DNA from 3 places in the Actinoplanes derwentensis genome. Region 2 is predicted to be linked to each of the others. Evidence: riboswitches for the same ligand, from Rfam matches in the RefSeq annotation. Region 2 holds a riboswitch; each other region holds the start of a gene.

Region 1 (4,175 bases), 2.6 Mb from region 2:
ATGTCGACGACCGGAACCCCGTACCACCGCCTTGCACTGACCCCCACCCACCGCTGGTGGCGGCCCCTCCTCGGCACGTTCTTCATCCTCGCCACCGGTGTGGTGGCGTTCCTGGTCACCTTTTTCGTCTACGCGGGTGCCGCCGAGCTGACCGGGCAACCGGACGGCGCGGACGGGATGCCCACTTTCGGTCCGCTCGCGGAACTCGCGCTCGGGTTCGTGTCGCTCGCCGTGCTGCTGCCGGTGGTCCTGCTCGCGGCCCGCCTGACCCAGGCCCGGCCGGCCGGCACCCTCTCCTCTGTCGACGGGCGGATCAGATGGCGGTGGCTGATGATCTGCCTGCCGGTCGCGGCGGTCGCCATCATCGTCTTCATGACCGGGGGTACGGCCCTCGCTGTGCTGACCGGTGAGGAGTCCGGACTCGACGTCCCCTTGGTGGGCTGGGCGCCGTTCCTGACATCGACGGCCGTGTTGTTCCTGGTGGTGCCGTTCCAGGCGGCGGCCGAGGAGTACCTGTGCCGGGGCTGGCTGCTGCAGGCCGTCGGCACGTGGTTCCGCGGTCCGTGGGTGCCGATCGTCTTTCAGGCTCTGGTCTTCGCCGCACTGCACGGGTGGGGTACGCCGTTCGGCTTCTTCGACCTGGCCGTTTTCGGAGTGATCGCCGGCTGGGTGACGGTCCGCACCGGCGGTTTGGAGGCGGCGATCGCTCTGCACGTGATGAACAACCTGCTCAGCAGCATTGTCGCGGGGGCTTTCGGGCAGCTGACGATCGACGAGACGGCGGCGGACATGCCGTGGCAGATGGCCGCGGCCGATCTTCCGGTGCTGCTCGGTTTCGCCGCGGTGATCACCTGGCTGTGGCGTCGGCGCCCGGCCCCGATGGACAGTCGTGAGCTGGTCGGAAGCGTGCATTAGTAGTCCGTACCTCTCCAAAGAGGAATAACCGGAATATCAACCCGCCAAGAAGATCAAATCGGGCAAATACTGTTAAGAACGTCACTATTCCCCCTCGTTTTCTTGGCTCTCGGCCCATCGACGTGGTTACCGTCGTCGCCAGTCCCGCGTTGCGGGCACTGTGAGCGGACCGCCGAATCCTGCCGCCGCTCACAGAAACGAAACGGACGGCAGGAGCGGGGGACCCAATCTCTACGGCGCATCGTTCTTGCGCCTCGGGGTGAAGCCGTGTGTGTGACACGGCCGGGATGGATCGTCCCGAACCCGACAGCTCACCTCGTAGGCGTGGAGGATCACCCATGTCTCGGATCGGTAGTAGACGAGTGCGCCTTGCCCTGACCATGGTCACGGCGGGAATCACCGGAGCCGGCATCGTCCTGAGCGGTGCGGCTCCGGCGAGTGCGGCCCGGCAGGTCAACTGGGACGTGGTCGCCAAGTGCGAGTCCGGCGGCCGCTGGCACATCAACACCGGCAACGGGTACTACGGCGGCCTGCAGTTCAGCCGCAGCACCTGGAAGTCCAACGGCGGCGGCAAGTACGCCTCGACCGCAGACAAGGCCACCAAGGGCGAACAGATCGCCGTCGCCAACAAGATCCACGCCAAGCGCGGCCTCAGCCCCTGGCCGACGTGCGGCAAGAAGTCCGGCGTCTACAAGAAGGTGACGGCGAAGAAGCCGGCCGCCGCGAAACCCAGCGGCAAGACCTACGTGATCCGCTCCGGCGACACCCTCGCCTCGATCGCCACCAAGAAGAAGATCAAGGGCGGCTGGCGTACGCTCTACGCATTGAACAAGAGCATTCTCGACAGCCCCAGCCAGATCCTCCCCGGACAGCGCATCAAACTCTGACCCCGGACGTGATCGGCACGCTGTCGGCCCGATTCGGCGTCGCTCCCGTTCTCGCCAGCGTGCCGATCACCCTCGGATTGATGAACCAGAACTGGCGCTGGACGACCAGGTCCGCCGACTACGCCGTCAAGCGCCTGCGTGACGCCACCCCGGCCACGGTCCGCCGCCAGCAACGGGCCCTGCCCACGCTGGCGGCGCACGGCATCCCGGTCGCGGTACCGTTCGGTCTCACCGAACTGGACGGCCACTGGTACACGATCGCACCCTGGCTGCCCGGCACGCACACACCCGGCACCGCGCTGAGCCTGCCCGCGTGTCACGAACTCGGGAGGGTCATCGGGCACACGCACTCGGTGCTGCGGGCGGCGCTGCCCGCCGGGCCGTCCACGCTGCCGCCACCGCCCACGGTTGCGGAGACGATCGCCCAGCTCGAACGGCTCGCCGCGGCGACCGGTGACACCGGCTTCGACGATTTCGCCCGCGCCGAGATCGACTGGCGGCTCCGGCTGCTGCCGTCGATCGCCCACCTGCGGCCCGATCCGGGAGCCGAGGACCCGATCGGCTGGACCCATGGCGACCTGACCCCACTCAACCTGCTCTTCACCGGCTCGGAAGTCAGCGGCATCCTCGACTGGGACCGGCTCGGCGTGCGACCTTACGGGCGTGAGGTCATTCGTACCGCCGCAATCGTCTTTGTCTCGTCCGCGGGTTTGGACCTGGACCGGATCGCCGCTTTCAGTGCCGGATATCGCAGCCGGATAGCCGTTCCCGCGGTGGCGATGCGGGACGCCGCCCACCGCCGATGGTGGGATCTCGCGACCGACACCTATTTCCTGCGGCGCCACTACGACCAGGGTGACACCGGCTGCGACCACCTGTTCCACAGTTCGTCCGCGGTGCTGCGCTGGTGGACCGGGCACCGCGACGATGTCGCCGAATCGCTCACCTCAATTCGCTGAAGAACGCGCACAGGTCGCCGATCAACAGTTCCGGAACCTCCAGGGCGGGGAAATGGCCGCCGCGATCGTGCTCGGCCCAGAATCGGATGTCCGGATAACGGCGAGCCGCCCAGCGCCGGGACGGCCGCGGCACCTCACCCCGAAAGACCGAGGCCCCCGCCGGTACGTCCACCGCAGTCGCGTCCCGGCCGTCGATCCAGGCCCCGACCCGGTCGATGCTCTCCGCGTAGAGCCGGGCCGAGGACGCCGCCGTGCCGGTCAGCCAATACAGTGTCACCTGATCCAGCACCTGGTCACGGGTCAAGCCGTCACCCCAGGACAACAGTTTCTCGGCCATCCACGCGCACAGTCCGACAGGCGAGTCGAGCAGCGCGTAACCGATGGTCTGCGGCGCCGTCCGGTGCATCTCCGAATAGGCCGACGAATCCCGCTCCCGCCGGTGCGCCTCATCCCTCGCGGCCTGTTCGGTATCGGTCAGGGCTTCGCCGGGCGCCGGACCGGCCAGCGGCGGGACCAGATGGATGCCGGCCACCCGCCCCGGATGCTGTGCGGCGAGACAGCTGGAGACGCTCGTGCCCCAGTCACTGCCGGCCGCCCCGAACCGGTGGTAACCGAGACCGGCCATCAGCTGCGCCCAGGTGTCCGCGATCCGCTCGACACCCCAGCCCGGCCCGGCCGGCTTGTCACTGAATCCGTAACCCGGCAGCGACGGGATCACCACGTCGAAGCCGGCCTCGGCCAGCGGCCCCGCCAGCCCCACGAGCTCCAGAACCGACCCCGGCCAGCCGTGCGTGAGAACCAGCGGAAAGGCATCCGGCCGCCGGGAACGGGCGTGCAGCAGGTGGATACCGAACCCGTCCACATCGGCCATGAACTGCCCGGCGGCGTCGAGCCGGTCCTCCGCCGCCCGCCAGTCATAACCGTCCACCCAGTAGGAACAGAGTTCCCGCACCGTCTCCACCGGAATGCCCTGCCCCCACCCCGGCACCGGCGAGGCCTCCGGCCAGCGGGCACCCTTGATCCTGGCCCGCAGGTCGGCAAGCTGTGATTCAGGCATCCGCCCCTGGAACGGCTCGATCTTCATCCGCCGATTGTCCGCCGCTTCCACGGGCCGGTACCGGCGGGACGAGTGAATCCGCTGGCGTATCGGGCCGCTGACCGGAATGCTCACGGCGATGTCCCCCTCGCATCGGAACGGTGAGATGAGATCTCCGATCACGTCGGTCCTGCTGTACCGCACGCCCGCCTGCTGGCGGATCTCGGTGGGCGCGGCGAACGGCGCAACGATCTGCGGCGGTCTGCCCGGCACGGCACCCGACGCGCCCGCCGGGGTCGCCCAGCGGGACACGCTCGACCACCTATGCCGGACCTGGGGTTTCACCGGCGAGCTGACCTGGCAGGAGACCAATCCCGG
Region 2 (4,175 bases):
CGCCGCCCTGGCGTACTTCGTCGGCCAATTACCACCCGAAGCCCTGAAGCTCGCGATCGACAAGGCCCGTAACATCGAGCGGTGACCGCCCTTCTGCTCGGCGCCCTCGGGTTGACGCTCTCGCTGCTCGCGCCGAAGCTGCTGGCGACCGCCCGCTGGACCGATCGGGCCCCGGTCGCCGGTGTGCTGCTGTGGCAGTCACTGACCCTGACCGCCGTGCTCTGCGCGCTGGGTGTGGTCCTGGCCGCCCCGGAGGAGGCCTCCCGCGCGGCCGGAGCCCGGCATCCGGAGACCGTCGCGGCCCTGCTCTTCTCCCTGGTGGTGGCCGCCACCATCGTGATCCGGCTGATCGTCTCGCTGGTCCGGGTCACGTCCCGGGCCCGGGCCCGCCGCGACCGGCACCGGATGCTCGTCGACCTCCTCGACCGGGTGGAACGCCACGAGGACCTGGGCGGGGGAGAGGTGCGGGTGCTCGACGCGCCGCTGCCGCTCGCCTACTGCGTGCCCGGCCGGGACCCGCGGGTGGTCCTCAGTGACGGGGTGCTGCGAGTGCTGGACCGGGCGCAGGTCGACGCGGTCCTCGCCCACGAGCGCGCCCACCTGCGGCACAAACACGAGCTGGTGATGGAGTCGTTCACCGCGTTCTATCAGGCGGTGCCCGGCCCGCTGCGGTCCAAGGTGCCGCTGGACGCCGTGCACCTGCTGCTGGAGATGGTCGCGGACGACGCCGCACGCCGCCGGACCGGTTCCGGGCCGCTGCGGGCCGCGCTGGAACGGCTCACCGACGCCGTCCCCCTGGCGGAGGAGGTGACCGCCGACCCGGAGGGTGAATCCCGGCGCCGTCGGCTGGCCCGTTTGACCGACGGCCCGGCCGTCAGCTCGGCGGCGTGGACGGTGGCCGGCACGACCGCCGCCGCCGGCCTGCTGGTACTACCCACAGTGATCGTTGTCGTTCCCTGGTTGGCGCGGGCATTGACTGCCTGGCCCTTCTAGTGACTCTTCGCAAGCGTCACTGTGCGTACAGTTCGGCCGGTTGTGCGACCTTCATTTGCGCCCATGATCCGAGTACGGTGAACCCCGGTTCGACCAGCCCCCCATCGGTCACCCGGCCGATCTGGCGGACCACCGCCTAATCGCGTTGTCGCGAGCCGGGGAACCGAGTACCTGGGGTGCAGCCACTGAGTGGCCGGGCAGACTTCCCGCCCGAACCCGTCAGCTAACCCGGTCGGCGGCTGAACGGGAAGAAAGGAAAACGCACCTGACGTGAAGCGCATGCGCAACCTGCTGGTGGCCGTGGTGGCCACCGTGGGCATCGTCGTCACGGGGCCATCCGCCGCCTACGCCGCACCCTCTCCGGGTGCCGTCGAGGATCAGATCGACAAGGCGTGGAACACGCTCGAGCCCGTCATCGAGGACTACAACGGCAACCACACCAAGCTGACCAAACTGCGCAAGCAGCAGAAGTCACTGGCGAAGACGCTCGCCCCGCTGCAGAAGCAGGTGGACGCCGCGATGGTGGAGGTACGCGGCCTGGCGGTCGACGCGTACATCCAGGGGCCGCCCACAGTGGCGACCGCGATCCTGTCCGGGGACCCGGACGGGCTGGCCGACAAGCTCACGCTGCTGGACCAGCTCGCCAGCAACCGGAAGGCCTCGATCGCGGAGGTCTCGAAGCTGCGGGACAAGTACGCCGCCGACAAGGCCTCGATCGACCAGATCGAAGCCGAGATCGCGGTTCGCGACACCGATCTCCAGGGCAAGAAGACGGACATCGAGAAGGAGATCACCAAGCTCCAGAAGCTCCGTCTCGCCGCCTACGGTGACACGGACGCGTCCGACGGCCCGCTGCGCACCGGTCCGTGCCCGGTCACTTACACGAACGACAAGGGTGGCCGTGCCGCCCAGAAGGCGTGTGACCTGATCGGCAAGCCCTACGTCTTCGGCTCCAACGGCCCGAACAGCTACGACTGCTCGGGTTTGACGCAGGAGGCCTGGGGTTCGGTCGGCGTGCATCTCGAGCACTACACGAAGGATCAGTACGGTTCCGGGACACCGGTCAGCCGGGACGAGCTGAAGCCGGGCGACCTGGTCTTCTACTGGTCCGACGTGCACCACGTCTCCATCTACATCGGTGGTGGCATGGTGGTGCACGCGCCGCACACGGGCGACTACGTGCGGATGGCGACCATCGATCGCGGTCCGATCGCCGGTTACCGCCGGCCCGGCTAGATCGAAACCCTCCGGGGAGACCGCCGTCGTTCGCTGACGGCGGTCTTCTTTCTTTTTCTGGTACGCCTACCGACAGTCCCGGACTACCCCGCGAGCCAGGCGTCCCCTTCCGGCCGCGACGCGGCCGCCGGGCGTGAGCGGTCCGTCGCCGGCGTCCCGTGATGCTCCAGTAGCCGCCGCAGCAGCCCGGTCAGTTGATCCCGCTCGGGCCGCGACAGCGGCGCCAGCAGCTCCTCCTGGATCGCTGCCACCCGCTCGCTCAGCTCGGCGGCCCGCTCCCGGCCGGTCCCGGTCACCGACACCACGTTGCGCCGCTTGTCCGCCGGGTCGGGTGCGCGCCGCACGAACCCCGCCGACTCCAGCTCGTTGAGCGCCCCCACCAGATCGCTCAGGTGGATCCCGGTGCGCCGCCCGAGCGCCGCCTGACTGGCGGGCCCGTCGGTGACAAGCGAATCCAGCAGCCGGAAGTGATAGCCCCGGGCCCCGGTGGCGGCGAACCCTTCGGCGATGAGCCGCTGCGCGTGTGCGGAGACCTGGTTCAGCAGCCAGCTCGGTAGATGATCCACCCGCCGACAATAGCATTGGACGCACTAACGTTTATGCGACTAACGTTAGTGCCATGAACGATATCCGGGTGGCCCAGTCCGAACTCGACGACCTGACCGACCGCCTCGCCCGCACCCGCTGGCCCGCCGACGCCCCCGCCGGCTACGGCATCACCCTCGACCGGGTCCGCGCCCTCGCCAGCCACTGGCAGCGCTTCGACTGGCGGGCCCACGAGGCCGAGCTCAACGCCGTACCGCACCAGAGCACCGAGCTCGACGGCGACCGCGTCCACTTCTTCCACACCCGGTCCACCGACCCGCACGCGCTGCCGCTGCTGCTGACGCACGGCTGGCCCGGCTCCACCGTCGAGTTCCTGGACGTGATCGGCCCGCTGTCCGAGCACTTCCACGTGGTGGCCCCGGCGATCCCCGGCTTCGGGCTGTCCGGCCCCACCACCCGATCCTGGGGTGTGGACCGGGTGGCCCGCGCCTGGGCGGCCCTGATGACCGAGCTGGGTTACCCACGCTTCGGCGCCCAGGGCGGCGACTGGGGCTCCGGAATCTCCCGCAGTCTCGGCACACTGGCCCCCGGCCGGGTCGTCGGTGTGCACGTCAACTACCTGCCGACGCCGGGCACCGCGGAGAACCTGACCCCCGTCGAGGAGGCCCGGCTGGCGAAGACCATGCACCTGGCCGCGAACCGGCACCCGCACCAGATCCTGTTCGCGGCGACCCCGCAGACCCCGGCCTACGCGCTGACCGACTCACCGGCCGGTCTGCTGGCGTTCATGGCGGAGAAGTTCGACACGTGGGCCGACCCGGCCACCCCGGTCCCCGACGACCGGATCGTGGCGAACGTCGCCCACCACTGGCTGTTCCGCACCGCGGGCACAGCGGCCCGCATCGTGAAGGAATCCACCCTGGCGGGACCGCAGCCCCCGCTCCCGGTCCCGCTCGGTGTAGCGGTCCTCCCCGGCGACATCGTCCAGTCGATCCGCCCGATCGCGGCCCGCACCAACGACATCCACCATTGGACGGAATTCCCCCGGGGCGGTCACTTCCCGGCCCTGGAGGTCCCCACCCTGTTCACCGCCGACGTGACGACGTTCTTCCGTACTCTGACCGGCCGCTGACCCGTGGCGCGGCCGGTCGTGATCGTCAGGGCTGGTTCGGGGGGATGCCGGGGGAACCGTCCAGGTCCTCCAGCTGACGGTGGACGTGGTGGTCCAGAGCGGAGCGGTAACCGACGGCCAGCTGGCCGAGCCGGTCGATCTCGTCGAGAGCCGCCGCCCGGTCACGGGCCAGTCCGTCCATCGCGTCCGAGTGGTTGCGCTGGGCGTCGGCCTCGATCGCGCCGGCGGTGCGCCGGGCGTCACCGGTCACCTGGTCGGCTTTCGCGCG
Region 3 (4,175 bases), 3.1 Mb from region 2:
AACGACAACATCTACACCAACCTGCTGGCGCAGCAGAACCTGATGACCGCCGTCGAATCCTGCAAGCGGCATCCGGACCTGGCTCGCAACCTGGGTGTGGACGACGAGGAGACGGCGTCGTGGCGGGACGCGGCGGCCGCCGTGCACCTGCCGTACGACAAGGAACTCGGTGTTCACCAGCAGAGTGAGGGCTTCACCCGGCTGCAGGAGTGGGACTTCGAGAACACCCCGCCGGAGGGGTACCCGCTGCTGCTGAACTACCCGTACTTCGACCTGTACCGCAAGCAGGTCATCAAGCAGGCCGACCTGGTGATGGCGATGTACATCCGGGGCGACGCGTTCACGCCGGAGGAGAAGGCGCGCAACTTCGCCTACTACGACGCGCGGACCGTCCGGGACTCGTCGCTCTCCGCCTGTGTCCAGGCCGTGATGGCGGCCGAGACCGGGCACCTGGAGCTGGCGCACGACTATCTGGGCGAGGCCGCCCTGATGGACCTGCACGACCTGCACCAGAACGCACGGGACGGCGTGCACGTGGCGTCGCTGGCCGGCACCTGGATGTCGCTGGTCGCCGGGCTCGGCGGCATGCGTGACTTCAACGGGCAGCTCAGCTTCGCGCCGCGCCTGCCCAGCCGGATCAACAACCTGGAGTTCTCGCTGCTCTGGCGGGGACTGCGCCTGCGGGTGATCGTGACCGCCGACGAGGTCACGTACTCGCTGCGCAACGGTGGCGGCCAGGCCCGGCTGACGCTGCTGCACCACGGCAAGGAGATCGAGGTCACCCAGGTCCGTCCGGTGACCGTGCCGATCCCCGCCGCGGTGCCGGCCGGTCCGGCGCCGGTCCAGCCGCACGGCCGGGCTCCGGTCCGGCGCTCGGTGCACTGAGGTCATAGAAAAGCGCCCCCGCCCTGACTCAGGGCGGGGGCGCTTTTCTACGTGCTGTTAGAGCATCGAGACGTGCACGTGGTCGGTGTGATCACTGACACCGTGATACGACTTCCAGCCCGAAGCCGGGAACCAGATCTGCTTGTACCAGATCACGTAGTAGATCCCGAGCTCGTCGGCATTCCGTACCAGGAAGGCCGTGAGGTTGTTGCCGTACTTCATCTTCTTGGTGTCGCTGAGACTCGCCGAGGAGAATCCGCTCTTCTGCAACGACCAGTCACAGGCTCGGCCCTTGGGATGTTCGAAGGGCCCACCAGTGCGGTGACAGCCGACGAACAGATTGAAGCCGGCCTTCTTCGTTTCCTTGTACATGTTCAGGGTGCGCTTGGTGATGCAGCCACCAGTGGTCGGGTCGTCCTCGGTGCAACCCTCGGCCGAGAACCCGCCGCTGGAGTTGCGCGGGGCGGCTTTCGCCTCGGCCGACTTCGAGTCCACCAGACCCTGGTTGACGGTCTGGTTGATGCCGGTGCTGGCGCCGACCAGGTCGAGCTGCTTCTCGGCGGATTCCTTCTGCTTCTTCAGGACCGAGAGCTGCTGCTGTTCGTTCTTGAGCTCGGCGTCGAGGGCCGCCTTCTTGGTGGTGACCTCGTCGATCACCTCGTTGAGCTCGTTGAGCTTCCGGTCGTGCAGCGTGTTGATCTCCTCGAGTGAGACCGCCTTGCTCAGGAAGTCGTCTGAGGAGCTGCTGTCGAGCAGGAAGGTGAGGGTGCTCAGGTTCCCGGTCAGGTACTGCTGCCGGGCGATCGAGTTGACCTCGGGAATCAGCACGTCCCGGCGGGCCTCGGCGGCCTTGATGTCGACGTTCAGCTTCTTCTGGTTCTTGGTGGAGGCAGCGACCGCTGCCTTCGCGGAGACGAATCGCCGGTTCGTCGACTCCATCAGAGTCGACATGAGCCCGTCGGACTTCGTCTCCGAAGCCGGTGCCGGGTTCTCGGTCTCGTCACCGGGTGCGGCGGACGCTGGTGAGGCCGGTGCCAGGAGCATCGCGGCGGTTACCAGCGGTGCCAGGGCCAGTATCAGCCACCGGCGGGGACGTGCTGTCATCAACAGTTCCTTCCGTGACTCCGCCGACCGAGTTAGCTGACGGGTTCGGGACGGAAGCAATCCCTACCGCAACTGCGGATACACCCCAGTGACCTGGTTCCCCGGTTCGTCTCGCGACGATTGGGCGGTGGCCTGCCGGCAACTCGGGGGCGGTGCCGTCCTGGCAGGACCGGCGGCCAGTTTACCCGAGATATCGCTGTGGATCAGGCCCCGGTAAGGGCCAATGCAGTTACCGTCCAATGACTATCCGTAATTGCTGTCACCGTTTGTGTCAGGCCAAATGCGTCGCGTACGAGAACTGTCGATACTTGGATCGAGTGGGTATGGTCGGTGCGGTTCCCGCACGGGAGCCGCCGCCTAATCGTCATCAATGACGAGCCGGGGATCCATTTTCCCTCGGGGTGAATCCGCACCCAGCGGTAGGGATTTCCTTCGTCCCGAACCCGTCAGCTAACTCGGTCGGCGGCCGACGGAAGGAAATGCCTGTGCAGCAGAACACTGCGCGGCGGTTGGCGGCGTTGCTGGCGCTGTTCGTCGCCGCGTGCGGATTGGTCGTCGCCCCTACGGCGGCCTCTGCGGCCCCTCCGCTGCTCGCCGCCCCGGGTGACTCCGGAGATGACGGCGAGGGTGGTTCGGGGACCCTCATCGAACAGCTCGAGAAGGCCTCCAGCGGCTATGTGAAGGCCAAGAAGCAGCTCAAGACCTCCAAGGACCAGCAGGTCAAACTGGTCGCCGAGATCAAGCGACTGGACTCCGAGGTCGGCCCGAAGCAGGACACCCTCGACATGCTCGCGACCCAGGCGTACACCGCCGGTCGCGCCGGCACGATGGCCACCCTGCTCAGCTCCGACTCGGCCGAGGGATTCCTGGGCCGGGCCGAGACCCTGGCGCTCGTCGCGACCGACCAGAACCGGGCCATCGAGGACATCAAGTCCACCCTGGACACCCAGCAGAAGGCCAAGGTCGCCCTCGACCTCACCATCAAGGACCAGACCAAGCAGGTCACCGTGATGGCGAAGCAGAAGACGAACGCCGAGGCAGCACTCAAGGCCGCCAATCAGGGCGCCGCCAGCTCGGCCACCAGCACCGGCGACAGTGCCGACGCGGCCCCGGCCCCCAGCGGCTCCGGTTCGGGCTGTAGCGAGACCGACCCGACCGGCACCGGCGGCTGTCTCACCCCGCGCACCCTGCACGCGCTGAACCAGGCGAAGGCCGCCGGGTTCACCCGGTTCACCAAGTGCTGGCGCACCCAGAACAGCGGTGAGCATCCCAAGGGCCGGGCCTGCGACTTCTCCGCCGAGAAGGGCACCTTCGGCGGAGACGCCACGGGATCGGACAAGACCTACGGCAACAACCTGGCGAACTACTTCATCCACAACGCCGACAGCCTCGACGTGCTCTACGTGATCTGGTACCGCCGGATCTGGCTGCCGAGCAGTGGCTGGAAGTCGTACAGCGGCGCGGGTGGCGACCCGTCCAGCGACCACACCAACCACGTGCACCTGTCAGTCAACTGACGAACCGGAGTCGCGAGGCCTTCTACCTGCGGGTGAAGGCCTCGTACTCTTTCATCACCTCGGTCGTCGGGCCGTCGGCGCGGATCGTGCCGGCCTCCAGCCAGATGCACCGCTCGCAGGTGTCCCGGATCGACTGCTCGCTGTGGCTGACCAGGAAGACCGTGCCGGCCTGGCCGCGCAGCTCACGGACCCGCTGCTCGCTGCGCTTGCGGAACTTGGCGTCACCGGTGGCCAGCGCCTCGTCGATCAGCAGCACGTCGTGCTGCTTCGCGGCGGCGATGGAGAACCGCAGCCGGGCCGACATGCCGGAGGAGTAGGTCCGCATCGGCAGCGAGGAGAAGTCGCCCTTGTCGTTGATGCCGGAGAAGTCGATGATCTCCTGCTTCTTGGTCGCCACCTCGGCCGGGGACATGCCCATCGCGAGACAGCCCAGCTCGACGTTGCGATCCCCGGGCAGTTCGTTCATCAGGGCCGCGTTGACGCCCAGCAGCGACGGCTGGCCGGCCGCGTAGATCGCGCCCTTGGAGACCGGCAGCAGGCCGGCCACCGCGCGCAGCAGGGTCGACTTGCCGGAGCCGTTGGTGCCGATCAGGCCGATCGCCTCGCCCTTGTAGGCGACGAAGCTGACACCCTTGACCGCGTGCACCTCGCGGATGTTGCCGGCCTTGG

The links. Region 2 has a riboswitch for cyclic di-AMP ahead of BLU81_RS17600 (C40 family peptidase). Riboswitches for the same ligand answer to the same signal wherever they lie in the genome.
Region 1: it holds a riboswitch for cyclic di-AMP, as region 2 does, so the genes downstream of both, BLU81_RS06155 (LysM peptidoglycan-binding domain-containing protein) here and BLU81_RS17600 (C40 family peptidase) in region 2, are expected to answer to the same signal.
Region 3: it holds a riboswitch for cyclic di-AMP, as region 2 does, so the genes downstream of both, BLU81_RS31195 (coiled-coil domain-containing protein) here and BLU81_RS17600 (C40 family peptidase) in region 2, are expected to answer to the same signal.

What each region holds. Positions count from the first base shown of each region.
Region 1 is NZ_LT629758.1:1,387,311-1,391,485, forward strand. Features, by position in the region: gene BLU81_RS06150 (CPBP family intramembrane glutamic endopeptidase) at 1-915, shown strand; cyclic di-AMP (ydaO/yuaA leader) riboswitch at 1,076-1,255, shown strand; gene BLU81_RS06155 (LysM peptidoglycan-binding domain-containing protein) at 1,254-1,802, shown strand; gene BLU81_RS06160 (phosphotransferase) at 1,811-2,761, shown strand; gene BLU81_RS06165 (epoxide hydrolase family protein) at 2,745-3,845, opposite strand; gene BLU81_RS47645 (hypothetical protein) at 3,964-4,175, shown strand, end outside.
Region 2 is NZ_LT629758.1:3,966,699-3,970,873, reverse strand. Features, by position in the region: gene BLU81_RS17610 (BlaI/MecI/CopY family transcriptional regulator) at 1-85, shown strand, start outside; gene BLU81_RS17605 (M56 family metallopeptidase) at 82-993, shown strand; cyclic di-AMP (ydaO/yuaA leader) riboswitch at 1,117-1,246, shown strand; gene BLU81_RS17600 (C40 family peptidase) at 1,273-2,229, shown strand; gene BLU81_RS17595 (MarR family winged helix-turn-helix transcriptional regulator) at 2,313-2,795, opposite strand; gene BLU81_RS17590 (epoxide hydrolase family protein) at 2,849-3,907, shown strand; gene BLU81_RS17585 (DivIVA domain-containing protein) at 3,933-4,175, opposite strand, start outside.
Region 3 is NZ_LT629758.1:7,091,203-7,095,377, reverse strand. Features, by position in the region: gene BLU81_RS31200 (glycoside hydrolase family 65 protein) at 1-885, shown strand, start outside; gene BLU81_RS31195 (coiled-coil domain-containing protein) at 943-1,989, opposite strand; cyclic di-AMP (ydaO/yuaA leader) riboswitch at 1,994-2,126, opposite strand; cyclic di-AMP (ydaO/yuaA leader) riboswitch at 2,334-2,470, shown strand; gene BLU81_RS31190 (coiled-coil domain-containing protein) at 2,469-3,506, shown strand; gene BLU81_RS31185 (ABC transporter ATP-binding protein) at 3,529-4,175, opposite strand, start outside.